Regions from separate parts of the Cedecea sp. NFIX57 genome, predicted to be linked through region 2. Evidence: predicted binding sites of a transcription regulator. Region 2 holds the regulator's gene; each other region holds the start of a gene.
What was found. The regulator Fur, encoded in region 2, represses iron uptake genes when iron is present. The targets are predictions, from matches to a motif close to ATAATAATGAGAACNACTATCAA.
Positions count from the first base shown of each region.

Region 1 (10,186 bases), on a different contig from region 2:
AGCGTGTAATCAATGGCGGCAATACGGGCGTCGTATTTCGTCAGGTTGCCTGGGTTAAGGCCATGCGTTCTGTGGGCCACTGGAGTCGGATCGAGTTTTAGCTCCTGCTGCAGCGGGGCTACCAGCGTTTGCACGATATCCTGACAGAAGCCTTCGCTCTGCATAATGATGTCGCGGATATTGGGCAGCACGATGGAATAAAACACCAGCGGACGCACTCCGGTTTGCTGATAAATAGCGTCAATCTGCTCTTTTACCGCTTTGGCGCGACTTTCATTTTCAACAAACGGCAACGTAATACTGTTGATAGATACCGGGAATTGTGACATCACCGCGTGACCGAGTACTTCAGCGGTAATGGCAGTGCCATCGGAAATACAAAATACCTGACGATCGACTAAATTATCCATTTTTATTCCTGAACGGGGAACCGGTTTCCCTAAAGCATAAAGTAAAACAAGGGATTCCGAGTAGCGCTAATCTTAATTTAAAAAGTGAAATAGCGTTTTTAAATTTAATAAACCATCGGAAATATATTCAAATCAATACTATACCCATTATCATTGTGAGGATTATATGATAATCAATGGTTTATGAAATGAGCGGATCTATCCGAAAATGTCATATTTTATTTTGCTTGAACGATTCACTGGTTTCATTCCCCCCTAAGAATATGCAAAGCTAAATACGAAGTCTGGTGTTTCTTGTACCCATTCATTTAAAAAAGGATTGTTTCGATGTCCAATAACGGCTCGTCACCGCTGGTGCTTTGGTATAACCAACTCGGCATGAATGATGTAGACAGGGTCGGAGGCAAAAATGCCTCCCTGGGTGAAATGATTACCAATCTTTCGGGTATGGGCGTTTCCGTCCCGAACGGTTTTGCGACCACCGCCGAGGCGTTTAACCTGTTTCTCGACCAGAGCGGCGTGAACCAGCGTATCTACGAGCTGCTGGATAAAACCGATATTGACGATGTGAGCGAGCTGGCGAAAGCCGGGGCGCAGATTCGCCAGTGGATTATTGACACGCCTTTCCAGCCTGAGCTGGAGCATGCCATTCGTGAAGCCTACCAAACGCTTTCCTCCGATGATGCCGAAGCCTCTTTTGCGGTGCGTTCTTCTGCCACTGCGGAAGATATGCCGGACGCTTCCTTTGCCGGGCAACAAGAAACCTTCCTCAATGTGCAGGGCTATGATGCCGTGCTGGTGGCGGTGAAACACGTTTTCGCCTCGCTGTTTAACGACCGTGCAATTTCCTACCGTGTGCATCAGGGCTACGACCATCGTGGCGTGGCGCTCTCGGCTGGTGTTCAGCGCATGGTGCGCTCCGACCTTGCTTCTTCCGGGGTCATGTTCTCCATTGATACCGAGTCCGGTTTCGACCAGGTGGTGTTTATCACCGCCGCGTGGGGCCTGGGTGAAATGGTGGTGCAGGGCGCCGTAAACCCGGATGAATTCTACGTCCATAAGCCAACGCTTGAGGCAGGCAATCCGGCCATCGTTCGCCGTACCATGGGCTCGAAAAAGATCCGCATGGTTTATGCCCCAACTCAGGAACACGGCAAGCAGGTACGAATTGAAGACGTGCCGGAAGCTGACCGTGACCGTTTCTGTATTACTCAGGAAGAGATTCAGGAACTGGCTAAACAAGCTGTACAAATCGAAAAGCATTATGGCCGCCCGATGGACATCGAGTGGGCCAAAGACGGCCACACCGGCAAGCTGTTCATCGTTCAGGCTCGCCCGGAAACAGTGCGTTCTCAGGGCCAGGTAATGGAACGCTACCAGCTGCATGCGCAGGGGCAGATCGTGGCGGAAGGCCGCGCGATTGGGCACCGCATCGGCGCTGGCCCGGTAAAAGTGATCCACGACATCAGCGAAATGAACCGCATCCAGCCGGGCGACGTGCTGGTCACCGACATGACCGACCCGGACTGGGAACCGATCATGAAAAAAGCGGCGGCGATCGTCACCAACCGTGGCGGACGTACCTGCCACGCGGCAATTATCGCGCGTGAGCTTGGTATTCCAGCCGTTGTAGGCTGCGGCGATGCCACCGAGCGCATGAAAGATGGTCAGAACGTGACCGTTTCCTGTGCCGAGGGCGACACCGGCTACGTTTACGCGGAGCTCCTCGACTTCACCGTGAAAAGCTCTACGGTTGATACCATGCCGGATCTGCCGCTGAAAATTATGATGAACGTCGGCAACCCGGATCGTGCGTTTGACTTCGCCTGCCTGCCGAACGAAGGCGTTGGCCTGGCGCGTCTGGAATTTATCATTAACCGCATGATTGGCGTGCACCCGCGTGCGCTGCTGGAGTTCGACCAGCAGGAGCCCGCGCTGCAGGCGGAAATCCGCACGATGATGAAAGGCTATGACGACCCGGTTGAGTTCTACGTGGGCCGCCTGACTGAAGGGATCGCGACCCTGGGCGCGGCGTTCTGGCCGAAGCGCGTGATCGTACGCCTGTCTGACTTCAAATCTAACGAATACGCCAACCTGGTGGGCGGCGAGCGTTATGAGCCGGAAGAAGAGAACCCAATGCTGGGCTTCCGTGGGGCAGGTCGCTACGTGGCGGACAGCTTCCGCGATTGCTTCGCGCTGGAATGCGCGGCCATGAAGCGCGTACGTAACGAAATGGGCCTGACCAACGTCGAAGTGATGGTGCCGTTTGTGCGTACCGTTGCCCAGGCCAAAGCAGTGGTTGAGGAGCTGGAGCGTCAGGGCCTGAAGCGCGGTGAGAACGGGCTGAAGATCATCATGATGTGTGAGATCCCGTCCAACGCCCTGCTGGCGGATGAATTCCTGCAATACTTTGACGGCTTCTCCATCGGCTCGAACGACATGACGCAGCTTGCGCTGGGGCTGGATCGCGACTCTGGCGTGGTGTCTGAACTGTTTGACGAGCGCAACGACGCGGTGAAAGCGCTGCTGTCGATGGCAATCAAAGCGGCGAAGAAGCAGGGCAAATACGTCGGGATCTGCGGCCAGGGGCCGTCCGATCACGAAGACTTTGCCGCCTGGCTGATGGAAGAGGGGATTGACAGCCTGTCCCTGAACCCGGACACCGTGGTGCAAACCTGGCTAAGCCTTGCCGAACTGAACAAGTAACGTTTAACCCTTCTCTTCAACAAAGAGAAGGGAGCCGGGCCGGTGCCTGCCTGCTTTATGCGGGCACCGGGCCGACACTTATCCCCGCCTAATCAAATCCTTCATGCCGGTAATAATGGCCTCGCACCAGGCGGCGTAATCATGCCCGCTCGACCAGGGATTAAAACTCACCTCATAGCCCTTTTCACGCAGCACAGCTTCAAGCTGTTGCGTATTGCGGTAAATGCCGCCGTCTGCGCCTTTGCTTTCAAAGCGCCCCGCCTGCAGCCAAAAACGCACTGGCAGGCGCGGTGACGCCTGATACTGCCGGGTTAACCATCCGGGCGCTTCGCCCTCGGGTGCCCACCAGTAAGAGCCGGACAAACTCAGCACGTTGCCAAACGCTTCTGGATGGCGCAGCGCCACCCAGGCCGAAGCCAGGCCGCCGTAGCTGGAGCCTGCCACGATGGTTTTTTGTGCCGGAGTGGTGATGCCCTGTCGGCGCAGCCACGGCACCAGCTCTTCGGCCATAAAATCGGCGAAATCGGGATTGGGCGGCAGCTCTTTTTCCCGTCGCTCACCGTCGAGGCTGTCGATAAACACGGCGTTTACCGGCGGCAGGGCATGACGGGCTATCAGGCCATCCAGCACATTGGCGAGGTGATAACGGTCCTGGTACATGCGGCCATCGAACAGCATCAGCGTCCAGCGGGCGGGCTGCCCGCCGCGTGGCCGGTAGACGGTGACTTCCCGACGGTTTGCCAGCTTTTTGCTTTCTACCTGATAGCGAACCAGGGAGCCTTGCCGAATCGGCTCGGTGGTGGCCTGCGGGGTAAAATAGCGGTGGGTGGTCAGGTCCAAAAGTGAGAAACGACTCCAGCGGTCGCCTTTGCCTGCGGGGCTGAATTGCGGGTTGAGCGGGTCGGTCTGGGCCGACACCAGAATCGCCCGACGCTGGTCGCGCGCGGTGCCTTCCACAAGGGGAACGTCGGGGGCAAGTTTGTACTGCATAAGCGTATCCGCCGGTACCACATAGCTGCGGTACCAAACGTCGGAGTGGCCGAGGCGGAACATTGGGTCATGGTCACCGGCCGGTGAACCGAGCACAAACACGTTGCCCTGTGCGCCTCGCCACAGGAACGTCACGCGTTTGCGAGTGGCATCGATGGGCTCGATCAGTGGCGTCCCCTGTTCACGTCTTTCCTGCCAGAAGGCTTCGGTGCTTGCGCCGTGGCTTAACGCTTGCTCAAGCGCCAGTAGCGCCGGACTTTCCGGGGATTGTTCGTCGTTACGCTTGAGCGGGACGGTTTCACGAATCTGCCAGCGGAACAGCCAGCGCCTTCCGGGTTCACCGCGAAGCACCAGCGTAGAAGGCTGGCCGACGGGCAGGGCAAAAAGCGGATTATGCTTGCCATCCACCGGCCCGTTTTCCACCAGGGAGCGCCAGAGCCTGCCTTTGCTGTCCACCAGGCTGGCGTCGGTTACGCCGCTCAACCGGACATTGGCGTAGTTTTCACCCAGTGCCGGAAGCCCAAAGCAGATTTCGCCGCTGGCGTCGAACTTCCCATCCTGCTCACCCTGGCTGCCGGTAAAAGTACAGGTCGCGGCCACCGCCGACGCTGAACAAAGTCCCAACATTAATGCGCTCCACGCGGCTCTCATCGTGCTTATCATTCCTGATAAAAAAGTGCATACACGCTAATGCAAATGAGATTGATTTTCAATAACATTGCGAGTCGTTGCGTTTTACGACAAAACGTAACAGGAGAGAAAGGCGAACTTAATTCACCTAATCACATGGGATGTTACGGTCATGCACTTTAAAAATAATAAGGTAACCCACGGCCTTTGGCTGATGGGATTCAGTGCCCTGGGGATGGGAAACGGCGTTCAGGCGCAGGAGCGGCAGGTCAGCGAGGAAACTCTGGTGGTCACCGGCTCGGTTAGTGAGGATCCTTCCGCGCCGCTTAAGGGGATGGTGGCCACCAAAACGCTGTCCGCCACGAAAACTGCGGCTGATTTGCTCAAAACGCCGCAGTCGGTTTCGGTGATTACCCGCGACCAAATGAACGCGCAGGATGTCACCTCCGTGTCACAGGCTTTACGCTACTCGGCCGGGGTGCTGACGGAGTATCGGGGCAGTTCGAACCGCAACGATGAGGTGTTTGTGCGGGGCTTCAGCTATGTACCGAAGTATCTCGACGGACTGAGCTATGGGGCGACGGCGTCTTCCCAGACCGGGACGTTTGACCCGTGGTTGCTTGAGCGAGTGGAGCTGGTGCGCGGCCCGGCGTCCGTGCTGTTCGGCCAGGTAAACCCCGGCGGGCTTATCAGCATGACCAGCAAGCGCCCGACAAGGGAAGCGATACATGAATTGCAGTTCCGCTCAGGCAACCAGCATCTGGCCGAGGGGGCTTTTGATTTTGGCGGCTCGCTAAGCGACGATAATCGGGTACTTTATCGCTTAAACGGGATTGCCCGCACGCAGCACAGTCAGGTTGCCGATTACAAAGAACAGCGCATCGCGATTGCGCCAGCGTTGACCTGGTATCCCAACGATCAAACTCGCTTTACTTTGCTGACCAGCTACCTGAAAGATCCGAAGGCGGGCTATCGGAACTTCTTGCCTGCCGCAGGCCTGGTGACGGAAACCGCGGCGGGGTATATCCCGCTGGACTTTAACGTCAGCGATCCCAGTTACGACCAGTCGTGGCGTGAGCAAACGATGGTGGGCTATGAGTTCGAGCACAGCTTCAACGATATCTTCACCTTCCGCCAGAATGCCCGTTACGCCAGCATCAAACAAAAGTACCGTTACCTCGTGTACTCCACCTCGAAGAGCGACACGTTACTTTCGCGCCGTGCGCAGCGAGAAACGCGTGATACCGATGAGTTTGGCATCGATAACCAGCTTGAGGCGCAGTTTGATACCGGCGCGTTGGGGCATACGCTGTTAGGCGGCCTGGATTACAAGTCTAACCATGACCGGCAGCAGCTCAGCCGGGGCACCGGAGCGAAATACGATCTGTACTGGCCGAACCCGGTGTATGGCCTCAATGTGGACGAAAGTACCTTCAGCGCGGTGAACGACGACCAGCAGAATCTCGACCAGACGGGCGTCTACCTGCAGGATCAGCTCAGCTGGAATAACTGGCAACTGCTGCTTTCCGGGCGTTACGACTGGGCCGAAGTGCGCACGACGGACAGGTTAAAAAGCAAAACGACGCAGCAGAATGACAGTAAATTCACCTGGCGCACCGGGCTGCTTTACGCCTTTGATTTCGGCCTGTCGCCGTATATCAGCTACAGCACCTCATTTGAACCAAATCTGCAGACCAACCGCGCGCCAGGCGCTGCGCCGTTCGACCCAAGCCTGGGCAAGCAGACCGAAGTGGGCCTGAAGTATCAGCCGCTGAAAGAGACCTTCATGACACTGGCGCTGTTCGATCTTCGCCAGACAAACGTTGGAACCTATAACAGCGCGCTGGGCTGGTTCGAAAACGCCGGTGAGATCCGTTCTAAAGGGCTGGAGGCGGAGGTGCATTCCACGCTGTTTAACAGCCTCAACCTGATAGGGTCTTACACCTGGACGGATACGGAAACCGTGAGCACCACGGTGGCGGGTACCGAAGGAAAAACCCCCGCTCGTGTTCCAACGCATATGGCGTCGGCGTGGGGCAGTTACACTGTTCCTGAAGGTATGCTGAAAAACCTGACGGCAGGTGTCGGGGTTCGCTACATCGGCACCAGCTATGGCGATGCGAAAAATACCTTTAAAGTGGCGGCCGTGGATCTCTATGACGCCATGCTGCGTTACGAGTTAGGTGAAGTTAGCCCTGATTTGAAAGGGGCAGCCTTGCAATTCAACGTCAACAACCTTGCGGACACAAAATACGTGGCATCCTGTGCATCGGATTCGGCCTGTTTCTACGGCATTGGCCGCACCTTAACCGCCACCGTCAGCTATCGCTGGTAAGGAGAACTTTTGCGCTATCTGCTTATGGCGCTTATCGCACTTGCTGCCCCCTCGGGGGCAACGGTCATCGAAGATAAGCCCTACACGCTGGCGAATACGCTGGTACACAGTCTGCATTCGCCGGAAAACGGTGAATATAAAATTATGGTTTCCTGGCCTGAAGGCGAAGCCCCGTCAGAGGGCTGGCCGGTGATTTATCTTCTGGACGGCGAGTCCGTCTTCCCCGGTGCGGTGTCGCTGATGCAGCGCCTGACCTGCGAACGTTGCCCGTTAACACCGGGCGTCGTGGTGGCGATTGACTACCCGGGAAACAGCCGTCGGGAGCGCGATTATCGCCCTGCGGTGGATAAAGTCGTGCTGGAGCCTAATCCGGCGGGAGGCACTTATCCGCCAGGTACACCCGGTGAAGCGCAGAAGTTCTGGCAGTTTATTGACGCTGAGCTTCGGCCCTGGGTCGAAAAGAAATGGAAAATTAATCTGCAGCGGCAGGCTCTGTTTGGTCATTCCTATGGTGGACTTTTCACTACCTGGCTGTTTATGACCTCGCCGGGCGCTTTCCAGCATTATTACGCCTCAAGCCCTTCGGTGTGGTGGAACGACCGCTATCTGCTGCGAATGGCAAAAAACTGGCGGCCTGATGAGGGAAATGCTCAGCTATCGCTCTCTGTGGGAAGTTATGAACAGTCACTGCAGCCGCAGGAGGCCAGGCTGTCGGAAGAGAAGCGTGCCGCGCTATTAAAACATCGTGGGCAGAGAGCGATGGTGGATGGCAATCGTGAAATGGCTAATGCCTTGATAGCTAAGGCCCCGACTCGGGTTGATTTTACGCTGGTAGAAGGGCAGAGCCACCTGACCGTTGCGCCGCTGGTTCTACATGGGGCGCTTATCAATCACTTTGCGAAATCAGAATAAAAAAAAGCCCATCTTCAAGATGGGCAAAGACTACACACAGCAATTCGTTGTTTCACTCAGGGGATTTCGATGTTTATAAATCAACGTGTTGATTCATAACCGTGAGTTAAATAGTAGGCATCTCGCTAAGTGGCGTCACTCAGATTCGTCTCAATCGTTAACAGAAGGTAAATAACTTGAGACAGCATAGCCCGGAGTGGGGGCTTCAATGGCTGGAATAGCGAGGGAAAAAGGCGTTATTGATTAGACTTATTAACCATTTGCGTTAAGTCACTGCTTTAGGCGCGAGTTATCGCATGGTCACATTATGCTAGCTGGATTAGGCTCCGTTCACCTCAAGTACGAATTTATATGCCATCACAGAGAGGGTGAACGGCTCGGGGGAGTCACCGTCACTCCCCCGAGCCCCCGGACTCCCGGCGAAATAAATCGACCGCTGAAGCGGCAGACCTCCGTTTTATCTCCCAGTCCTGGGTCGGCTGAGATGCGTTCCCGACGCTCTCAACCTCCGGCCGTTCCCGACGGCCGGCCCCTGGCCAGTCGGAGAGAAAACGGAGGCGATTTAAGCCGGAACCGTGCCTCGCTTTTAGCCCACAGCCATTCTGAAAGTCATAGTTGCTTCAAGTCCTACAGCCACGCCCTTGTTCCCGGCTCTCAGCGCCCCCGGTTATGACCCAACTCAGGCGGGGTTGAGCTGTCGGGAACAGCGAAAGAGAGCGATCGTCGGGAACGAATCGCGAACGACCCCGAATGTTTGGGTGATAGCCGGTGGGTTTACCGCTTCAGCGGCGATGAGCTCGCCGGGCGTCGGGGGTTGTCAGGGGGCATGGCGTAATGCCCCCTGACACGTTACCGGTTTACGGTCGTCGCATAGAGAACTGAGCTTGTGGTGAACGGAAAACCTGGGGCTGATAAATACCAACGCCAGACAGTGGCAAAAGGAGCTGTTGGCCAAAAAACACCCCAATCCCTCCCAGCCCTTTATTTATTTCTTCACATTCAGCGTCTCCTGCTCCTCAAGCAGTTCGACCACTTCATGCGGATCGTCCTGCGGGGCAGGTGCTTCATGCATCCAGACTGAAATCAGCCGATAAGAAACCGCCAGCAGCACCGGGCCGATAAACAGACCAATCATCCCGAAGGCAATCAGGCCGCCGATAACGCCGGAGAGAATCAGGATCATCGGCAAGTCCGCGCCCATGCGGATAAGGACCGGACGAATCACATTGTCCATGGTGCCGACGACGCAGCTCCACACCAGCAGCACTGTTCCCCAGGTGGTATCCCCGCTCCAGTACAGCCAGATTATGGCGGGCACCAGAATCACCAGCGGGCCAAGCTGAATCAGGCAGCTAAGCACCATCAGTACGGTGAGCAATGCGGCGTAAGGAATGCCGGACACTGCGAGGCCAATACCGCCCAGCACGCCCTGCGCGAGCGCAGTGACAACCACGCCCAGCGCTACGGCGCGAATCGCCTGGCCAGCCAGCAGCACGGCAGCATCGCCACGTTTGTCTGCCAGACGGAAGGCGAAGTGGCGAATGCCGTTCCCCAGCGTTTCACCTTTGGCATACAGCAGCACGCTGAACAGCAGCATCAGGCCGAGATGCACCAGCAGGGTGCCAATATGCACAGCCTGGCCGAGAAACCAACTGGTCGTCGTGCCGATATAAGGGCGGACTTTTTCCATAATCGCGCTGCCGCCGCTGCTCACCAGCGTGTTCCAGCCGCTGTAAAGCTTATCGCCGATAAGCGGGATGCTGTGCAGCCATTCGAAGGCGGGCAGCGCCATGTGCCCTTTGGTTGCCCAGTTAATCACCGGGCCGCTGTTGTCCACCAGGCTGTTCACTAACATAGCGACCGGGATGACAAACAGCATTAGCAGCAGCAGCGTCATCACCAGCACCGCAAGGGAGCGTTTGCCCCACAGCAGCTTTTGCAATTTGATGAGCAGCGGCCAGGTTGCAATGACGATGGTTCCGGCCCAGGCGAAGCCTAAAACAAATGGGCGGACAATCCACAGACAGGCGAGAATCATCACGGAAATAAACAGCACGGACAGCAGGATCTGCAGCAGATCCTTTGGCTGACTGACTTTGATCATAGGAAGAATCACCTCAATAAAATGCACCCGCGCTAAATTCGCATGGCGATAATTTAATGATGATGTATTTCCTCGATTATTGACAGGCGCATTTCGCTT
Region 1 is NZ_FXAS01000026.1:27,822-38,007, forward strand. Features, by position in the region: gene ppsR (posphoenolpyruvate synthetase regulatory kinase/phosphorylase PpsR) at 1-410, opposite strand, end outside; gene ppsA (phosphoenolpyruvate synthase) at 738-3,116, shown strand; gene B9Y90_RS19450 (alpha/beta hydrolase-fold protein) at 3,195-4,757, opposite strand; gene B9Y90_RS19455 (TonB-dependent siderophore receptor) at 4,909-7,071, shown strand; gene B9Y90_RS19460 (alpha/beta hydrolase) at 7,081-7,983, shown strand; RNA gene rprA (antisense sRNA RprA) at 7,980-8,086, opposite strand; gene ydiK (AI-2E family transporter YdiK) at 8,969-10,087, opposite strand.
Region 1: the regulator Fur is predicted to act here: its motif matches at 4,797-4,819, upstream of B9Y90_RS19455 (TonB-dependent siderophore receptor).

Region 2 (10,186 bases):
GGAGACAACGCGTTAGCCGCGCTCTTCATTAAATCCGGTTCCGCCATTATCGATAACATGTCCGTGTTGTTCGCCATCGGCGTCGCTTACGGCATGTCCAAAGACAAAGACGGTGCAGCTGCACTGACCGGCTTTGTCGGCTTCCTGGTTCTGACCACCCTCTGCTCACCGGCAGCGGTTGCCATGATCCAGAAAATTCCGGCGGATCAGGTTCCGGCGGCGTTTGGTAAAATCAGTAACCAGTTCGTCGGTATTCTGGTCGGTATTATTTCTGCAGAACTCTATAACCGCTTCAGCGGTGTTGAGCTGCCGAAAGCGCTCTCCTTCTTCAGCGGCCGTCGTCTGGTGCCAATCCTGACCTCCTTCGTGATGATTGCCGTTGCTTTCATTATGATGTACGTCTGGCCGATGATCTTCGACGGTCTGGTGAACTTCGGTGAACACATTCAGAAACTGGGTTCTGCAGGCGCCGGTATCTACGCCTTCTTCAACCGTTTGCTGATCCCGGTTGGTCTGCACCACGCCCTGAACTCCGTGTTCTGGTTTGACGTTGCGGGTATTAACGACATTCCTAACTTCCTGGGTGGCGCTCAGTCCATCGAAGCAGGTAAAGCGGTTGTCGGTATCACCGGTCGTTACCAGGCGGGCTTCTTCCCGATAATGATGTTCGGTCTGCCAGGTGCAGCGCTGGCAATCTATCACTGTGCACGTCCTGAAAACAAAGCAAAAGTTGCCGGTATCATGATGGCCGCTGCTTTCGCTGCGTTCTTCACCGGGATCACCGAACCGCTGGAGTTCTCCTTCATGTTCGTTGCGCCGGTACTGTACGTGATTCACGCAGTGCTGACCGGTATCTCCGTATTTATCGCGGCAAGCATGCACTGGATTGCGGGCTTTGGCTTCTCTGCGGGCCTGGTGGATATGGTGCTTTCTTCCCGTAACCCGCTGGCAACCCACTGGTGGATGCTGATCCCTCAGGGTCTGGTGTTCTTCGTTCTCTACTACGTGGTGTTCCGTTTCACTATCACCAAATTCAACCTGCTGACGCCGGGCCGTGAACTGGCTGTAGCCGGTGACGAGGCTGACGGTCAGGACGTGAACGTGAGCGGTGACGCGAATCAGGACGTTTCTGGTCTCGCTCGTCAGTACATCTCTGCGGTAGGCGGCTCTGCAAACCTGACCGGCATTGATGCGTGTATCACTCGTCTGCGTCTGAGCGTTAAAGACTCTTCCGTTGTGAACGAAGCGCTGGCTAAGCGTCTGGGTGCGACGGGCGTTATTCGCCTGAACAAAACCAGCGTGCAAATCATCGTTGGCTTTGCTGCAGAAAAAATTGCTAATGCAATGAAAACCGCAGGCACTGTCGAAGCCGCCGCACCTGTTGCGGGTGCAGCACCTGCTCCTGCGGCTAAACCACAGGCTGTTCCAAACGCGGCCAGCACAACTATTGCCGCTCTGGTTTCTCCGGTAACCGGCGATGTTGTTGAGCTGGACCAGGTGCCTGACGAAGCTTTCGCCAGCAAAGCTGTAGGTGATGGCATAGCGGTTAAGCCGACGGAGAAAACTGTCGTTTCTCCTGCCGCCGGGACTATCGTGAAAATCTTCAACACCAACCACGCGTTCTGCCTTGAGACAGAAAAAGGCGCAGAGATTGTGGTTCACATGGGCATCGATACCGTTGCTCTGGGTGGTAAAGGCTTCACGCGTCTGGTGGAAGAAGGAGCCGAAGTGGTTGCCGGCCAGCCGATTCTGGAAATGGATCTCGATTTCCTGAACGCCAACGCTCGCTCCATGATTAGCCCGGTAGTTTGCAGCAACATCGACGACTTCAGCGGTCTGGTTATCCAGGCGAAAGGTCAGGTGGTTGCAGGTCAAACACCACTGTATGAGATTAAAGGCAAGTAATCGCTCCTGAGTAAGCATTTGTGCCTTAAGCGGCTGGCGTATATCGTCAGCCGCTTTTTTATTACCTGCCGCTAGCCAGCATGGATAACCCTAATTTATGCAACTAAAGGTTGTTTCCCGAGGCCGCTTATTAGATCATACGCCGTTAACTAAGGTACACGCTTTGAGGAACCCGCGATGAGTGAGGCTGAAGCCCGCCCAACTAACTTTATTCGTCAGATTATTGATGAAGACCTGGCGAACGGTAAGCACACCAGTATTTGCACCCGTTTTCCGCCTGAGCCAAATGGCTATCTGCACATTGGCCACGCCAAGTCTATTTGCCTGAACTTTGGCATTGCTCAGGATTATCAGGGGCAGTGCAACCTGCGCTTCGACGACACAAACCCGGTAAAAGAAGACATCGAATACGTCGAGTCCATCAAGCACGACGTTGAATGGCTGGGCTTCCACTGGTCTGGCAATGTGCGTTATTCGTCTGACTATTTTGACCAGCTGTTTAATTATGCCGTTGAGCTGATTAATAAAGGGCTGGCGTATGTTGATGAGCTGAGCCCGGAACAAATTCGTGAATACCGTGGCTCGCTGACTGCGCCCGGGAAAAACAGCCCGTTCCGCGATCGTAGCGTTGAGGAAAACCTCGCGCTGTTCGAGAAAATGCGCAACGGTGAGTTCGCCGAAGGTACCGCCTGCCTGCGTGCCAAAATCGATATGGCCTCGCCGTTCATCGTTATGCGCGACCCGGTGCTGTACCGCATTAAATTTGCCGATCACCACCAGACCGGCAACAAGTGGTGCATCTACCCGATGTACGACTTCACCCACTGTATTTCCGATGCGCTGGAAGGCATTACGCACTCGCTGTGTACCCTGGAGTTCCAGGACAACCGCCGCCTGTATGATTGGGTGCTGGATAACATCACCATTCCTGCACACCCGCGTCAGTACGAGTTTTCTCGCCTGAATCTCGAATACGCCATCATGTCCAAGCGTAAGTTGAACTTGCTGGTGACCGAGAAGATTGTGGAAGGCTGGGACGACCCGCGTATGCCGACCATCTCCGGCCTGCGTCGCCGCGGCTATACCGCAGCCTCCATTCGCGAGTTCTGTAAGCGCATTGGCGTAACCAAGCAGGACAACACCGTTGAAATGGCTTCTCTGGAATCCTGTATCCGTGACGATCTCAACGAGAATGCACCGCGTGCCATGGCCGTACTGGATCCGGTAAAAGTTATTATCACTAACTACCCTGAAGGTGATGAAGAGACGGTCACCATGCCGAATCACCCAAATAAACCTGAAATGGGTAGCCGTGAAGTGCCGTTCAGTCGTGAGATCTATATCGATCGCGCTGACTTCCGTGAAGAGGCAAACAAGCAATACAAGCGTCTGGTGATGGGTAAAGAAGTTCGCTTGCGTAATGCCTATGTGATCAAAGCCGAGCGTGTAGAAAAAGACGCTGAAGGTAATATCACCGAACTGTATTGCACCTATGATCCGGAAACCCTGAGCAAGGATCCGGCTGACGGCCGCAAGGTTAAGGGTGTGATTCACTGGGTCAGCGCAGCACACGCGCTGCCGGTGGAGATTCGCCTGTACGATCGCTTGTTTAGCGTCGCGAATCCAGGGGCTGCGGAAGACTTCCTGTCTACCATTAACGCGGATTCCCTGGTTATTCGTCAGGGCTTCGTTGAGCCTAGCCTGCAGAACGCGGAAAAAAGTAAGGCATATCAGTTCGAGCGTGAAGGTTACTTCTGCCTCGACAGCCGCTATGCGACCGCAGAAAAACTGGTGTTTAACCGCACCGTTGGCCTGCGTGATACCTGGGCTAAAATCGGTGAGTAATTGCCACTAACAGCCTGATGAAAGCGCCGCGCAATGCGGCGTTTTTTCTTTCTGCTTACCTTTTGTTAACCTTTTACGCACATTCGCGGTGCGAATTAATTCTCATTTCCATTTTTGGGGGAATCTCCTTACACAATGTCATCTCTTCCCCGTAATCTCCTGATGCTTATAATGAAAGCGCTCTCAAAGAGATTTTATTCTTAAAATAAATCGTAATCAGGGTTAATCATCTGCTGCGCAATTTTGTTACAAATGCACATAGATTATGTGCTCTCTGTCATACTCCAGGAAATCTCTGATACAAAGTCATTGATAATTCGCGTCGCGAAAAATAGTCTATGAGCAGCAGTAATGCGGGTGTGTTAAGCAAAAACCGCTTTTAGCCGTCAGGCAATTTTACTTTTTTCGTCAATGGCGCTTTTCACGTCAGACGATGATTTTTACGTCAAAGAGGAATTTAACTATGCGTACGTTTAGTGGCAAACGTAGTGCGCTTGCTCTTGCTATTGCAAGCGTTACCGCTCTTTCTGGCTTTGTAGTGGCTCCGCAGGTTAGTGCTGCGGGTTTTGTTGATGACTCCACGCTGACCGGCGGCATCTATTACTGGCAGCGTGAGCGTGACCGTAAAGATGTGTCCGACGGTAAGTACAAAACTAACCTGTCGCACTCAACCTGGAACGCCAACCTCGACTTCCAGTCCGGCTATGCGGCCGATATGTTTGGTTTCGATATTGCCGCCTTCACCGCCATTGAAATGGCCGAAGACAGCGCCAGTGGCCACCCGAACGAAATCGCATTCTCCTCTAAAAATAAAACCTACGACGAAGACTACTCCGGTGATAAAGGCGGCATTAGCCTTTATAAAGCGGCTGCTAAATTCAAATACGGCCCGGTATGGGCACGTGCAGGTTACATTCAGCCAACCGGCCAAACGCTGCTAGCACCACACTGGAGCTTCATGCCTGGTACTTATCAGGGTGCTGAAGCAGGGGCCGCATTTGACTACGGTGATGCCGGTGCGCTGAGCTTCTCCTATATGTGGACCAACGAGTACAAGGCGCCGTGGCACCTTGAAACCGACAAGTTCTACCAGAACGACAAAAAAACCAAAGTTGATTACCTGCACTCCATCGGCGCGAAGTATGACTTCAAAAACGACCTGATTCTCGAAGCCGCATTTGGCCAGGCGCAGGGCTTTGTTGATCAGTACTTCGCTAAAGCCAGCTACAAATTTGACGTTGCAGGTAGCCCGCTGAGCACCAGCTACCAGTTCTACGGCACCCGTGATAAAGCCGCGAACAACACTATCAACGATATCTACGATGGCACCGCATGGCTCCAGGCGTTGACCTTTGGTTATAAAATTGGCCAGGTTGACCTTCGTCTCGAAGGGACCATGGTGAAGGCAGAAGGGCAGCAGGGTTACTTCCTGCAGCGTATGACGCCAACCTACGCTTCTTCCAACGGTCGTCTGGATGTGTGGTGGGATAACCGCTCTGACTTCAACGCCAACGGTGAAAAAGCCGTGTTCTTCGGCGCAATGTATGACCTGAGCAACTGGAATCTGCCGGGTTGGGCAGTCGGTGCTTCTTACGTTTATGCATGGGATGCAAAACCATCCACCTGGGCGCTTGATGCTTCCGGTAACCGCCAGGATCTCGCTTCCAACAAGATCAAAGAGTCTTCTTACAGCCTCGATGCAATGTATACCGTGCAGGAAGGCCGTGCGAAAGGCACGCTGTTCAAACTGCACTTCACACAGTACGACAACCACTCCGACATCCCAAGCTGGGGCGGTGGTTACGGCAACATGTTCCAGGATGAGCGTGACGTGAAGTTCATCGTGATTGCTCCGTTCACCATCTTCTGATGTGAAACCGGGCGCGTAAGCGCCCGTTTTTTATAAGGAACCGCACATGAAAAAGATTCTACTGGTCACTGCGGCTGTTTTCACGCTGTCTGCCTGCGTTCAGCCTCCGGCACCTCCGGAAGATTCACGCCTGAAGCAGGCCTATAGCGCCTGTATCAACACGGCGGAGGGCAATCCGGATAAAATTGAAGCCTGCCAGAGCGTGCTGAACGTACTGCGTCAGGAAAAACAGCATAAAGCGTTTGTTGAAAAAGAGACTGTGAACGTGTTGGATTATCAGAAATGCATCCAGGCAAGAAAGAGCGGCAATGATGAAGCCGCGAAGGTGCGCTGCGATAAGATTTGGCAGGAGATTCGCGCCAATAACAGCTGATAATCCTTTCAGTCAATAAAAAAACCGGCAAGGGAAACCTGCCGGTTTTTGCTTTTAAACGCCACCGAAGCAGCGTTTGTTAATGCGGATTACTTATTTCGGATCGTGGGCCGTGTCGTCTTCACGGCAGTCGCCTTCGGCACAGTGTCCGTACAGATACAAACTGTGGTTAGTCAGGCGAATACCGTGGCGCGCGGCAATTTCACGCTGGCGAGATTCGATAGAATCGTCGCTGAACTCGATGACTTTTCCGCAGTCGAGGCAGATCAGGTGATCGTGGTGATGCTGCTGGGTCAGCTCGAAAACGGACTTGCCGCCTTCAAAGTTGTGGCGGGTCACGATCCCGGCATCATCAAACTGGTTCAGTACGCGGTAGACCGTCGCCAGGCCAATTTCTTCGCCCATGTCGATCAGACGTTTATATAAGTCTTCCGCGCTGACGTGATGATTTACCGGCTCTTGCAGCACTTCGAGGATTTTTAATCGCGGAAGCGTGACTTTCAAGCCGGCCTTCTTTAATGCGGTATTGTTGTCAGTCATGCGGAAATTGTCCTGTTGCTTAACGATTCGCTCAAACTGCAGTGAGCGTTAAGAGTAATGCGTCTCATTATAGAACTGCTACTTCTAAATGGGAACCGCAAGTATGGTGCAAAATAAGGCTGAAAAATCGTGGCGGCGTCGCCATTTACAGTAATTATCAGCCAAGCTGTCAGGAAGACATTGTACAGGGATGTACGAGAAAGTTACAAACTTGTAGCAATTATTTTCATTGCTACAAGCTATCAAAATGGCGCAAATGCTGTATTTGCGCCAGAGAAATCAGGCGTTAATGATATCGGCCAGATTCAGTTCTTCAGAAACTTGCTTAACCCACTTCTCAACGCGTTCTGCGGTCAGTTCTGGCTGACGGTCTTCGTCAATGGCCAGGCCGACAAAGTTGTCGTCATCCGCCAGGCCCTTGGAGGCTTCAAAGTGGTAACCGGCGGTTGGCCAGTGGCCCACAATCGCCGCGCCGCGCGGTTCGATAATGTCGCGGATGGTGCCCAGTGCATCACAGAAGTATTCTGCGTAATCTTCCTGGTCGCCGCAGCCGAACAGCGCCACCAGTTTGCCGTTGAAATCGACTTCTTCAAGAGTAGGGAAGAAATCATCCCAGTCGCACTGGGCTTCACCGTAGTACCAGGTCGGGATGCCGAGCAACAGAATGTCGAAACCTTCGAGATCTTCTTTGCTGCTTTTAGCAATGTCATGCACCTCAGCAACGTCTTTACCGAGCTGTTTTTGAATCATTTTCGCGATATTTTCGGTGTTACCAGTGTCGCTGCCGAAAAAAATGCCTACGATTGCCATGAGTAAAATAACCTCTTGAAACTTAATAGTATGCTGGCCGTCAAATGCCCACGTATAGGGCAATCATAGCAGAACAGCTCCGGCAGCGGAAACAGCTATCACACCCGGGTGCACAGTCTGCAACATGGTTTAGCTCACCCTTTTGAGATTTCAGATAACCCGCAGGGCGGCTGAAGGCGTTACCCGAGATTTTTAAGCTGCTCGAGCAGCATCTCTTCGATCAGTTCGCTGCGGCTGATGTTGCGGGCGTCAGCCAGCTGGTTGAGGGCATCGACCGCATCATTGTTCAGTTTTAGCTCAACCCGCTTCAAACCACGCACTTTATCGCGCTTCAGCTGATTGCGCTTATTGATACGCAATTGCTCATCACGCGAGAGCGGATTGGTTTTCGGCCGCCCGGGGCGACGCTCGTCCGCGAACAGATCTAATGTAGTACGGTCCGTTTGTTCTTTTGCCATGATTAGAATACTGACAGGAAATTCTGGCTGCAGGGGCAGGGTGCCGGTGCAATTAAGCGCGCCATCATACATCAGCGCGCCATTCCCGCCAACGCGTTAGCGACTTCTGCTGCCCGGTCGGTCTGTTTTTAATCAGTTTTTCTACTCAGCGTCGATAAATCGGTGAATCGCCCGCAAAACGGCGTCCGGTTTTTCCGCATGAACCCAATGACCTGCTCCAGCGATGACGTGAGCGCGGGCCTGTGGGAACTGACTTAACAGCGCCTCGCGGTGGCTTTCATCAACATACGGAGAATTCCCGCCGCGGATAAACAACGCTGGATGTGGCCAGGCCGGGACAGGCTGCCAGCCAACGATATTTTCATATTGCTGCCAAAGCACGGGCACGTTGAACTTCCACTCGCCGTCAGCAAAGGATTTCAGCAGAAACTGAATAACGCCTTCCTCAGTAACGTGGTCGCGCATGATTTGCGCCGCCTGCTGGCGAGTTTTTACGCACGCTTCGCTGACCGCGCGAATAGCCGCGAAAATTTCGTCATGACGGCGAACCTGATAGTTAACCGGCGCAATATCGATCATCACTAGCTTATCAATACGCTGAGGTGCGATTGCGGTAAGGGCCATCACCACTTTGCCGCCCATGGAATGACCAATAAACGTGGCTTTTTCGATGCCGTATTCGTCCAGGGTATCCAGAACGTCCCCGGCCATTGCGGCATAGCTCATGTCATCGCTGCGCGGTGACAGTCCATGATTGCGCAGATCGATCTGCAGCACCGCGTGATCTTTACCCAGATCCCGAGCCAGAACGCCGAGGTTATCCAGGCTGCCGAACAGGCCGTGGATCAGTACAATAGGGGAATTGCTATTCGATTGTTGCGCAGTTTGCAGGCGAGCATTTAATTTCATGGCAAAGTTCTTTATTTTGGTTCGTTTGGTTAGGGTATCATGTTGGCATTCCCGCGGGCGTGCGGCAAATATTCAGTTTACTCTGACTTTGAGCTGCCTCTCCTGTTCGCTGTTGGGATTTGACCCTATAATCCCAACGACTTGTATTCAGAAAAGATATCGCACTGGATTAAGATGAAAACAATCGAAGTTGATGACGAGCTTTACCGCTATATTGCCAGCCAGACTAAACACATCGGCGAGAGCGCGTCAGACATTTTACGGCGTATGCTTAAATTTACCGCCGGGCAAACACCAGCAGCCACTTCTACGCCAGCCGCGCCTGAGCGCGCTGCGGCTCCCGTTGTTGAAGAAAAACCTGCGAATACCGCTCGTAACCGCGTGCGTGCCGTTCGTGAGCTGCTGCTTTCCGACGAGTATGCTGCCCAGAATAAAGCCGTAAACCGCTTTATGATGGTGCTGTCCACGCTGTATCAGCTGGATGCAAAAACCTTCGGCGAAGCCACTGAATCACTGCACGGCCGCACCCGCGTCTATTTTGCTGGCGATGAGCAAACGTTGCTGGCAAACGGCAATCAAACCAAGCCGAAACATGTTCCGGGCACCCCATACTGGGTGATTACCAATACGAATACTGGTCGTAAATGCAGCATGATCGAACACATCATGCAGTCAATGCAGTTCCCTGCGGAGCTGATTGAAAAGGTTTGCGGCACTATTTAAAAACCTGGCGTCAGTAAGGAAGAGCCAATGGCTAACCACGATCGTGCGGGCCAACCTGCACAACAGAGCGACTTGATTAACGTAGCCCAGCTTACGGCGCAGTATTACGTGCTTAAGCCAGTGGTGGGGAACAGCGAACACGCGGTGAAATTCGGGACCTCCGGCCACCGTGGTAGTGCCGCACGTCATAGCTTTAACGAACCTCATATTCTGGCGATTGCGCAAGCTATCGCTGAAGAACGCGCGAAGAATGGGATCACCGGTCCGTGCTATGTGGGCAAAGATACCCATGCGCTGTCCGAACCTGCGTTTATCTCCGTGCTGGAAGTGCTGGCCGCCAACGGCGTGGATGTCATTGTGCAGCAGGATAATGGCTACACGCCGACGCCTGCGATTTCTAATGCCATCCTGGTGCATAACCAAAAGGGCGGCGCTCAGGCGGACGGGATTGTGATCACGCCATCCCACAACCCACCGGACGACGGCGGCATCAAGTACAACCCGCCAAACGGTGGCCCGGCTGATACCAACGTTACCAAAGTTGTTGAAGATCGCGCTAACGCGCTGCTGGCCGACGGCCTGAAAGGCGTGAAGCGTATCTCACTGGATAAAGCCTGGGAAAGCGGTCACGTTCAGGCGCAGGATCTGGTTCAGCCGTTCATCGAAGGGCTGGTGGATATCGTCGATATGGCCGCTATTCAAAAAGCGGGCCTGAAGCTGGGCGTTGATCCCCTCGGCGGTTCCGGGATTGAA
Region 2 is NZ_FXAS01000010.1:68,463-78,648, forward strand. Features, by position in the region: gene nagE (N-acetylglucosamine-specific PTS transporter subunit IIBC) at 1-1,905, shown strand, start outside; gene glnS (glutamine--tRNA ligase) at 2,083-3,750, shown strand; gene chiP (chitoporin ChiP) at 4,214-5,620, shown strand; gene chiQ (ChiQ/YbfN family lipoprotein) at 5,667-5,993, shown strand; gene fur (ferric iron uptake transcriptional regulator) at 6,087-6,533, opposite strand; gene fldA (flavodoxin FldA) at 6,813-7,343, opposite strand; gene ybfE (LexA regulated protein) at 7,523-7,801, opposite strand; gene ybfF (esterase) at 7,943-8,710, opposite strand; gene seqA (replication initiation negative regulator SeqA) at 8,885-9,433, shown strand; gene pgm (phosphoglucomutase (alpha-D-glucose-1,6-bisphosphate-dependent)) at 9,461-10,186, shown strand, end outside.

Region 3 (10,186 bases), on a different contig from region 2:
TATTCGACTGGCGCTTGGTTCGGTGGGGCAACTGGATGATATTCTTAATGGACTGACTGAATTCGCCCAGTGCAATACGTCAATCGTCAAAAGCATGCCGGTGAAGCGAAGGTTACCGCCTTTGTAAAGAAATAAACCTGATATATTTTCCGGTTATTTGAATTATGACAGAAATATTAAATTTATCGCACTGGCTGGATCTTATTTATTCTCTATAGTATTAAACACAAACCTCTGTTTAAGCACTAAGGATTTGCAATGACGACGGCTACGTTGAACGTAAAAATAAGCATCGAGTTAAAAGAGAAGATTCGTCACTATGCGGAAGAGAATAGTGAAACCCTGGCAAGCGTAACGGAGCGACTTCTGTCCAAAGCCTTTGACGATCTCGACAGCGACGTGGGGGTCGATGAAGATGATGTGGACAGCCAGCATACTTCTGAAGCTCGCGTGATGCCACTAAACGATCGCGAGATCAAGGCATTGCGTAAACTGCTGAAGAAGAAAAAATGAACGCCGGTACGGACAGTACCGCCTACGACTATCAGCAAGCCTGTGAATTATTGCGTTCAGGCTACCTGAAAAAAGTGAAACTGGGCTGGAATATTGGCAGCGATGAGTTCTTCCGCATCGCTTCAGACTGGTGCGATACCGGGGCCAGTATTAAAAAAGAGGGTGAATATTTCACCATCACCCTAAAAGGGTTTGCCATTCCTCGAATTTCACAGCATTAATTATTAGCGCCGACTTATTGCTATCCTGACAGAATAATATTTCCCTCTTTTATTTTAGAGGGAAATATTTCGCTTCCTAAAATACCATTCCCCGCAGACTTTCATTTCTTGTTGCCGCCAGGTGCTGCCAGAGCGGCTGCAGCCGCTGCAGGGCAAGCTGCATTTCTGCGGGGTCAAGGCTGAAGGGGAGGCGTAAAAAACGCTCAAAAGCCCCTTCGACCCCAAACCGAGGCCCGGCCCCTATCCGAATTCCCTGACTCTCGGCGGCGGCGGCAAAAATCGTGGCCAGCGGCTTGGGTAACTCCACCCACCACGACAGCCCGCCTTCCGGGGGAGACGTTTGCCAGTCCGGGAACAGTGTTTGCATCGTGGCAAAGCTGGTTTCGCAGCGTTGACGAAGCATCTCTCTGCGCTGAGGCAAGAACTGCGCCGCGTCGTTAAACAATTGCGTGGCGGCCAGTTGCTCCAGCAAAGGTGTCCCTAAATCAAAGGTATTGCGGATTTGTATCAGCGAACTGATGGTTTTGCCTGAGGCCCTTATCCAGCCCAGCCGCAGCCCACCCCAGAAACTTTTCCCTGCGGAGCCGAGCGAGATGGTGTGTTCTTCCGGGCCAAAAGCGGCCAGGGGAGGCGGCGGCGGTGCGTCAAACCAGAGATCCGCCATCGTCTCATCCACAACCAGTGTGGTGTGGCTACGGGCGGCAATCTCGTTCACTCTTTGGCGCGTGGCGGCATCCATACAGCGGCCTGTGGGATTATGAAAGTCGGGAATTAAGTAGGCCAGGCGGGGAGATGTCTGGGCGATAGTCGCCGCTAAACCGTCAACATCCCAGCCGCTCTCGGGCAGACTGACCGGCACGGGGCGGCAGGAGGCTCCGCGAATAGCCGCCAACGCCATCGGGTAAGTAGGATGGTCAACGACCACGCGATCGCCCGGGCCGGTGAACAGTCTAAGTATCAGGCCCAGGCCGCTGACGGCACCGTTGACCACCATAATTTGGTCAGGCGTGGTGGGTAACCCTCGTGATGCATAATGCCGCGCAATCGCTTCTCTCAGCTCCGGCAAGCCCTGGCTGTCATAACCGGTTGAGGACAAATGCTCCGGCAGAAAAGTGAGCGCGGTGGAATAGGCCCGATGAATTTCCGGCCCGGCGCTGAGGGCGGCGGTAGAGAGATCCAACACCGGGGCATTGCCGGGTAACGGGGAGATGGCCGGGCTGCTCTCGGGCAGCATGGTGACAGAGCCTGAACCCTGCCTGCTCAGCAGATAGCCTTCTTCCCGGAGCTGCGTCAGCGCGGAGGCCACCGTGGTACGGCTCACGCACAGGGCACCAGAAAGCTCTCTTTCTCCCGGCAGCCTGCTGTCGAGCGGTAGGCGGCCATCAAGGATCAGCAGCCGAAGCCCGTCCGCCAGTTGACGATAGACCGGCGAACGGGATGACGCCTGATGCCAGTGGCCAAGCAGGCGGGTTAAAGATGAAATTCCAATTCTGCGCAGCGTCATAGCAGTCCACTTTCTGATAACTGGACCTTAATACTAAGTCCATTTTGCGAGAGGGTATAGCCATAAAAACACAATGAGGATCTTTGTCATGATGGCTCGTCGCCTGCTGCAGCTTTATACCGGCCTGGTCTTTTACGGCATTTCAACCGCCATGTTCGTTCGTGCCGATTTGGGCGCGGACCCGTGGAACGTTTTCCACCTCGGCGTGGCGAGGCTTTTCTCGCTCAACCTTGGGCTGGTGATGATTATTGTAGGGGCGCTGGTGTTGCTGTTGTGGATCCCGCTGCGCCAGCGGCCAGGGCTTGGCACCATCAGCAACGTGATTGTGTTAGGTCTGGCGGCGGATGCCACGCTGGCGCTAATGCCGCCGCTGGAATCGCTTCTTGCGCGTTCCGTTTTGCTGGTCGGCGCTTTGGTGGTTAACGCCCTGGCGACGGGGATGTATATCGGCGCAGGCTTTGGTGCCGGGCCTCGAGATGGCCTGATGACCGGGATCCATGCCAGAACAGGCTGGTCGGTGCGCAGCGTGCGTACCGCCATCGAAGTGACCGTACTGATCTCCGGCTGGTTGATGGGCGGCAGTTTTGGCGTGGGGACCGTGCTTTATGCGTTAGCTATCGGGCCTCTAATTCAGCTTTGCCTGCCATGGTTCCGCGTTAAGCCGTTGAATAACACAGCGACCGCTGCACCGGAAGCTACATCCTGACCCCGTAACTGTGCTAAACAGTCTCTTCCGGAGAATAATATTCGCTTAAAACGGGAGAGAGCATGCGGCACGAGATTGTGAGTAAACCAGCTCTAAACTGGAACAGCTTTCAGCTGGCAGAGATATTAACCCACTGTTTTGAACAGTACGTGGTGCCTTTTCGTCTGGAAGGCGAAACCTTCGGCTGGCGTTTTGTCTCTGAAGATTTTTTCCCAGGCGACAGCCCTATATGGCTTTACCGTGGGGAACCCAAAGCGATGGCGCTGATTACCCGACGCGGGCAAACCTGCCGCCTGGCCGCGTTTGCGATTCGCCCGGAACTGCGAGGGCAGGGATTAGGCAAGATCTTCATTCAGCAGCTCATTGATGCCGCGCGCGCACGTGGGGATAAGCAATTTTATCTGGAAGTGATTTTAGGCAACGAAGGCGGGCTGGCGCTCTATGAGCGAATGGGTTTTGTACCCAAGCAAACGCTGGTGGGCTTTCAGTCCTCCGGCGTGCCTGAAGGTGAAGTTGACGGCGAGCTGCTGGAAATCGATCCACTGCAAATGACCCGTAGAATGATAGCCGCTAACGATGGACCGCTGCCGTGGCTTTGCGCGGCTGAAACGCTGTATAAGCTGCCCGGTAAGGCTTTTGTACTGGATGAAGTGGCTTACGCGATGGTCGTTCCCGGTGAGATACCGAAGCTCAGAGGGCTGTTTGTTGAGCCGCATGCGCGACGTTCGGGGAAGGCGAAAAAACTGCTGACGTTGCTGCAGCATCGTTTCCCTGGGTTAGTGACTATTCCCAGCCTGCCCGAAACCGTTGCGCCGTTATTTTTAAGCAGCGGCTTTACCCTGGATAAGATCCGACAGTACGAGATGAAGCATACCTTGTAGACAGAGAAGGTGAGGGCGAATACCCTCACCCTGCAAGTTACAGCACGCCCTGAGCCAGCATCGCGTCCGCAACTTTTACAAACCCGGCGATGTTTGCGCCGCGAACGTACTGGGTTTGTTTTCCTTCACCGCCGTAATCCACACAGGCCTGGTGAATATCAAGCATGATGTGGTGCAGGCGAATATCCACTTTTTCGGCCTTCCAGCCCAGACGGGCCGCATTCTGCGCCATTTCCAGCCCGGATGTTGCCACGCCGCCTGCGTTTGCTGCTTTGCCTGGTGCAAACAGCACGCCAGCCTCCACAAACAGATCCGTCGCAGCAATTGTGGTTGGCATATTTGCCCCTTCGGCGACTGCCTTCACGCCGTTGTTAATAAGCGTTTGAGCAGCATCGATGTCCAGTTCGTTCTGTGTTGCACAAGGCAGAGCGATATCGACAGGTACGCTCCACGGCTGCTGGCCTTCCAGATAAGTCAGGCCAAATTCACGGGCATAATCGGCGACGCGGCCATCGCGGCTGGCTTTGATTTCGCACAGGCGGGCCAGTTTCTCTGCGTTAAAGCCTGCTTCATCTACCACTGTGCCGTTGGAGTCAGACGCCGTGACCACGCGAGCGCCGAGCGACATGGCTTTTTCAATCGCATACTGAGCGACGTTGCCGGAGCCGGAAACCGCCACGCGCATGCCTTCAAAGCCCAGTCCGTGGCGCTGCAGCATGGCATCGGTGAAGTAGATCAGGCCGTAGCCGGTCGCTTCCGGGCGGATCAGACTGCCGCCGAACGACAGCCCTTTGCCGGTAAACACGCAGGCAGTGTTGTTGGAGAGTTTTTTCATCATCCCCGCCATGTAGCCGACTTCGCGACCGCCAACACCGATATCACCCGCCGGGACGTCGGTGTCCGGGCCTAGATGGCGATAAAGCTCCAGCATCAGCGCCTGGCAAAAACGCATGATTTCGCCTTCGCTTTTGCCCTTTGGATTAAAGTCGCTGCCGCCTTTGCCGCCGCCCATTGGCAGCGTGGTGAGGGCGTTTTTAAAGGTCTGCTCAAAGCCGAGGAATTTGAGGATCGACAGATTAACGGAAGGGTGGAAGCGCATTCCACCTTTGAATGGGCCAATGGCTGAGTTGAACTGCACGCGCCAGGCCCGGTTCACCTGCACCTGATTGTTATCATCCACCCAAGCGACGCGGAACTGAATCACACGCTCCGGCTCGACCAGACGTTCGAGCAGCGCCTGCTGGCGGTATTGCGGATTGTTTTCCAGAAACGGCCACAGGGTGCTCATCACTTCGCGAACCGCCTGAGCGAATTCTACCTGGTGCGGATCTCGGGACTGTACTGAGGTTAAAAAGTCTTCGAGAGAGAATGTTTGAGCCATCAGAGGTAACTCCTTGTTGAAGATTGTGTTGTCGGTCTTTTTTTGGGTTATTTTTCGACTATAACATTTTCTTATGAACGGGCATCAAGCGATTTTTTCACCGGGAAGGCAATAAAGAAGAGAAGCGTTTAGTCGGGCTATTAACCCTAAAAAAATCTAAATTTCGGTCTAATAACAGACAATAAATTGTGTTCTCTGTTTTTCGGCGGTTGACGATCAATTTGGGAGGCTTATTAGCCTCCCAAACCGAGCTTAGAAGTGCGTGTTGACGCTCATATAGTACGTGCGGCCAGGCTCGTTGTAAGTCTCCGCGCCAGCGCCGTACATGTAGGACTTAGTGGTGTCATTCCCGGTGGTCTGGGCGTTACCCGCGCGCCAGTGGCGCTTATCCAGCAGGTTGTCGATCCCGGCGGTGAAGCTGACGTTTTTGGTCGCATCCCAGGTCGCGCTCATGCCAAGGATGCTATAAGGGCTGACCTCGTTGGTATCGCTGCCGGTGACAGGATCTCCCTTATAGTTGTACTTCTTCGGTGCCTGTTTGCCGTACCACGTCAGGGTGCTTTGCAGCGAAATGTCCGGGCGAACCTGCCAGCTCAGCGTGGAGTTAAGCGTGTATTCAGGGATGATCGACAGGCGATCGCCCGTTTCCTTGTTTTTGCTTTGCAACATGTAAGTCAGGTTGTTATTCCAGCTTACGGTCTCCGTCAGCGGCAGATTAATCGTGCCTTCAAGACCTTCCACCACCGCTTTAGGCACGTTGCCCCACTGGTAGATGTCGGTTTTCTTGCTGTTAGAGGCAATAGGCGAATAGCCGGATTCAATTTTGTTGCGATAGTCGTTCCGGAACCAGGTAATCCCGGCCTGATAGCCGTCGCGCTTGAACTCCAGGCCAATTTCTTTGTTGACGCTGGTTTCGGCTTTTAGATCCTCATTCCCCATCAGGTAACACGCCCCGGCGCTGGCCGCACAGCCCTGACCGCGGCTGTAAAGAATGTAGTTCGGGTTGGTCTGATACAGACTTGGCGCTTTATAAGCCCGGGCAATACCGAGTTTCAGCGTCAAGTCTTCCACCAACTCCTGGCTCAGATTCAGCGACGGGCTCCAGTTATCCCCCACGATGGAGTGATGATCGAAGCGCAGCCCCGGCGTCAGCATGGTGCTGCTGGTTAGCTCCATATTGTTTTCGGCAAACAGAGAGAAGATCTCCGCTTTGGAATAAGGGCTTCGGCTGGTGGATGAGAGCCCCGGAATCGGCCCGCCTTCACTTAACGACTGGGTGTTGGACGTACCGTCTTTCATGCGCTGCTGATTCCATTCGCTACCGACTGTGAGGTTTTGATTCACCAACAGGGTAAACGGAATGCTTGCTTCGCTGTGCAGCATGACATCGCTGAGATCGATATCTGAGAACTGGTTGTTGGAGAAAATCCCCTCCGTGCCGCCAGCCAGGCCTTCATTTATGCGCGAGTTACGGGTGTGTTCGTATTGTGCATAGGTGTTGGTGGTGACGCCGTTGTCCCAGCCGCCGGTCCAGGTGACGGCATAGGTCTGGCGGTAGAGGCGGTTGGTCTCTTTGCCGTAGTTATCCTTCACCAGCTGGCTGGTATTTGTATTTTGTGTATCACCTGAGTAAAGGTTGCCCTGGCGGCTGTAGCCGGTTTCAAACTCCAGGGCTTGCATCGGGGCGAATTCCCAGCGAATCATCCCGTTCAGGTCTTTATGGATAACGCCTTCGCGGCCCGCAGGCAGCGTGTTAGCGTAAGAGCCGGTGCGCAGCGACTGGTGCCCCTGGTTGATGTCCCAGGCGTCCGCCTGCGTTTTATCCAGGTTGCCGTAGAGGCGGAAACTCACGTCGTCACCGAGCGGTCCGGTCAGGCTGAAGTTGGTGCGCTTCGTTGCGCCTTCATCTTTATGCTCCGGGGCATTGAAATAGGTATTCCAGCTGCCGTGGAACTCGTTGCTGCTGCGTTTGGTGATGATATTCACCACGCCGCCTGCAGCCCCGTTGCCGTAGCGGGCCGCTGCCGGGCCACGCAGGACCTCAATGCGTTCGATCATTTCCGGTGGAACCCAGGAGGCATCGCCGCGGGTATCACGCTCGCCGCGCCAGCCCAGTCGCACTGAATTACGGCTGGTAACCGGTTTCCCATCAACCAGAATCAGCGTGTTTTCTGGCCCCATGCCGCGAATGTCGATCTGGCGACCGTTGCCGCGCTGCCCGCTGGTGGAGTTGCCGGTCAGGTTAACCCCCGGCATGGTGCGAATGATCTCTGAGACATCTCGCGCGACCGGGTGCTTCTTTAGTTCGTCGGAAGTAATCACCGACACGCCGGGCGCCTGCAGCGTTTGCTGGGCTGCGGTGACGACTAGCGTATCTTCGTTTTCAGCGGGGGTTGCCTCTGCTGCTGCCGCTGAAAAAGCGGTGCCGTAGAGGCCCAGACTCACCAGTGTGGCGAGGGAGTACGATAATGTATTATTCATTATTTATCCTGAGTGTCACCGCCTGCGTCCCTGAAGCTCCTTTCCCAAACGAGGAAGGACGCGGCAAAAGTGCCTGGAGTTGAAAGTGCGGAAACACGCTATTGCAAATGAAAACAATTATCAATATCTTTCTCGATTGACATTTAAAACCAATTAATTCCGCTAATTAATCATCCATCGTTATCAATCTCCGAGTTAACCATTCACCAACCTGATACTCCACAATTGACCTGCCGACTTTACGGTTGCGAAACATATTTAGGTGATCTCATTAACAAACTGAGGTAAATGCCCCGCGTTTTGCCCCCTTCCGATTGTGAGAACCGCTATTCCAGGCTAGATACAAAATGTAACAACTCTCGGTATCCACTTAGAAAACGGACAAAATTGATGGATAGATTTGGGAAACACCTCGTCTGGGTCGTGCTTGCTTTGATAGGCGCATTCGCCCTCGGCTATATCGCACTGAATCGCGGTGAACAGATAAATGCGCTGTGGATTGTTATTGCCTCAGTTTGTATCTACCTGATTGCCTATCGTTACTACGGTTTGTTTATCGCTAAACGCGTGCTGACGGTGGATGCCACGCGCATGACGCCGGCCGTGCGAAACAATGACGGTCTTGACTACGTCCCAACGGATAAAAAAGTGCTGTTCGGCCACCATTTTGCCGCTATAGCCGGGGCTGGCCCGCTGGTGGGGCCGGTGCTTGCCGCACAAATGGGTTACCTGCCGGGGATGATTTGGTTGCTGGCTGGCGTGGTGCTGGCGGGTGCCGTGCAGGACTTTATGGTGTTGTTTGTCTCCACGCGTCGCAACGGGCGTTCGCTGGGGGAGTTAGTTAAAGAAGAAATGGGCAATACAGCGGGAGTTATCGCGCTGGTCGCTTGTTTTATGATTATGGTGATTATCCTCGCCGTGCTGGCAATGATCGTGGTGAAGGCGCTAACCCACAGCCCGTGGGGGACTTACACCGTGGCCTTTACCATCCCGCTGGCGCTGTTTATGGGCGTTTATATTCGCTATTTGCGCCCGGGGCGTATCGGTGAAGTGTCGGTGATTGGCCTGGTGATGCTGGTGTTTGCTATTATTTCCGGCGGTTGGGTGGCGGAGAGCCCAACCTGGGCGCCGTACTTTGACTTTACGGGCGTGCAGCTCACCTGGATGCTGGTAGGGTACGGTTTTGTGGCCTCGGTGCTGCCGGTCTGGCTGCTGCTGGCCCCGCGTGATTATCTCTCCACATTCCTGAAAATCGGTACCATCATCGGGCTGGCGATCGGCATTTTGATCATGCGCCCGACGCTGCAAATGCCATCATTAACAAAATTCATCGATGGTACCGGCCCGGTCTGGAGCGGCGATCTGTTCCCGTTCCTGTTTATTACCATCGCCTGCGGGGCCGTTTCCGGCTTCCACGCGCTGATTGCTTCCGGCACCACGCCGAAAATGCTGGCGAACGAAAATCAGGCCTGTTTCATTGGCTATGGCGGCATGTTGATGGAGTCCTTCGTGGCGATCATGGCGCTGGTGGCGGCCTGCGTTATCGACCCAGGCGTCTACTTTGCGATGAACAGCCCAATGGCGGTATTGGCGCCTGCTGGTACGGCGGATGTTGTGGCTTCTGCCGCGCAAGTGGTGAGCGGCTGGGGCTTCCATATCACCCCGGAAACGCTGACCAACATCGCCAACGAAGTGGGCGAACAGAGCATCATCTCCCGCGCCGGTGGGGCACCAACGCTGGCCGTTGGCATGGCGTATATTCTGCATGGCGCGCTCGGCGGGTTGATGGACGTCTCGTTCTGGTACCACTTTGCCATCCTGTTTGAAGCGCTGTTTATTCTGACGGCGGTGGATGCCGGGACTCGTGCGGCGCGCTTTATGCTGCAGGACCTGCTGGGCGTGATCTCTCCGGGGCTGAAACGGACGGACTCACTGCCGGCCAACCTGCTTGCCACCGGGCTTTGTGTACTCGCCTGGGGTTACTTCCTGCACCAGGGCGTGGTCGATCCGCTCGGCGGCATTAACACGCTGTGGCCGCTGTTCGGTATCGCCAACCAGATGCTGGCGGGTATGGCGCTGATGCTGTGTGCCGTGGTGTTGTTCAAAATGAAGAAGCAGCGCTATGCCTGGGTGGCGCTGATGCCGACCGCCTGGCTGCTGGTGTGTACCTTAACCGCTGGCTGGCAGAAAGCGTTCAGCTCGGATGCAAAAGTGGGCTTCCTCGCCATTGCCAATAAGTTCCAGGCGATGATCGACAGCGGTAATATTCCGGCGCAGTACACGCAGTCGCAGCTCAGTCAGCTGGTGTTTAACAACCGCCTGGATGCGGGGCTGACGATCTTCTTTATGGTGGTAGTTGTGGTGCTTGGCTGGTTCTCGCTGAAAACTGCGCTTAAGGCGCTGAAGTCTGAGCACCCGACGTCGAGCGAAACGCCGTATGAGCCGATGCCTGAGAATTATCAGGCGATTGTGGCGCAGGCGAAGAGCGTGCACTGATTT
Region 3 is NZ_FXAS01000004.1:198,576-208,761, forward strand. Features, by position in the region: partial or broken gene B9Y90_RS04825 (Lrp/AsnC ligand binding domain-containing protein) at 1-127, shown strand, start outside; gene B9Y90_RS04830 (hypothetical protein) at 259-513, shown strand; gene B9Y90_RS04835 (hypothetical protein) at 510-734, shown strand; gene yczR (MocR-like transcription factor YczR) at 811-2,238, opposite strand; gene yczE (membrane protein YczE) at 2,330-2,944, shown strand; gene B9Y90_RS04850 (GNAT family N-acetyltransferase) at 3,007-3,825, shown strand; gene gdhA (NADP-specific glutamate dehydrogenase) at 3,863-5,206, opposite strand; gene B9Y90_RS04860 (TonB-dependent siderophore receptor) at 5,459-7,687, opposite strand; gene cstA (pyruvate/proton symporter CstA) at 8,078-10,183, shown strand.
Region 3: the regulator Fur is predicted to act here: its motif matches at 7,789-7,811, upstream of B9Y90_RS04860 (TonB-dependent siderophore receptor).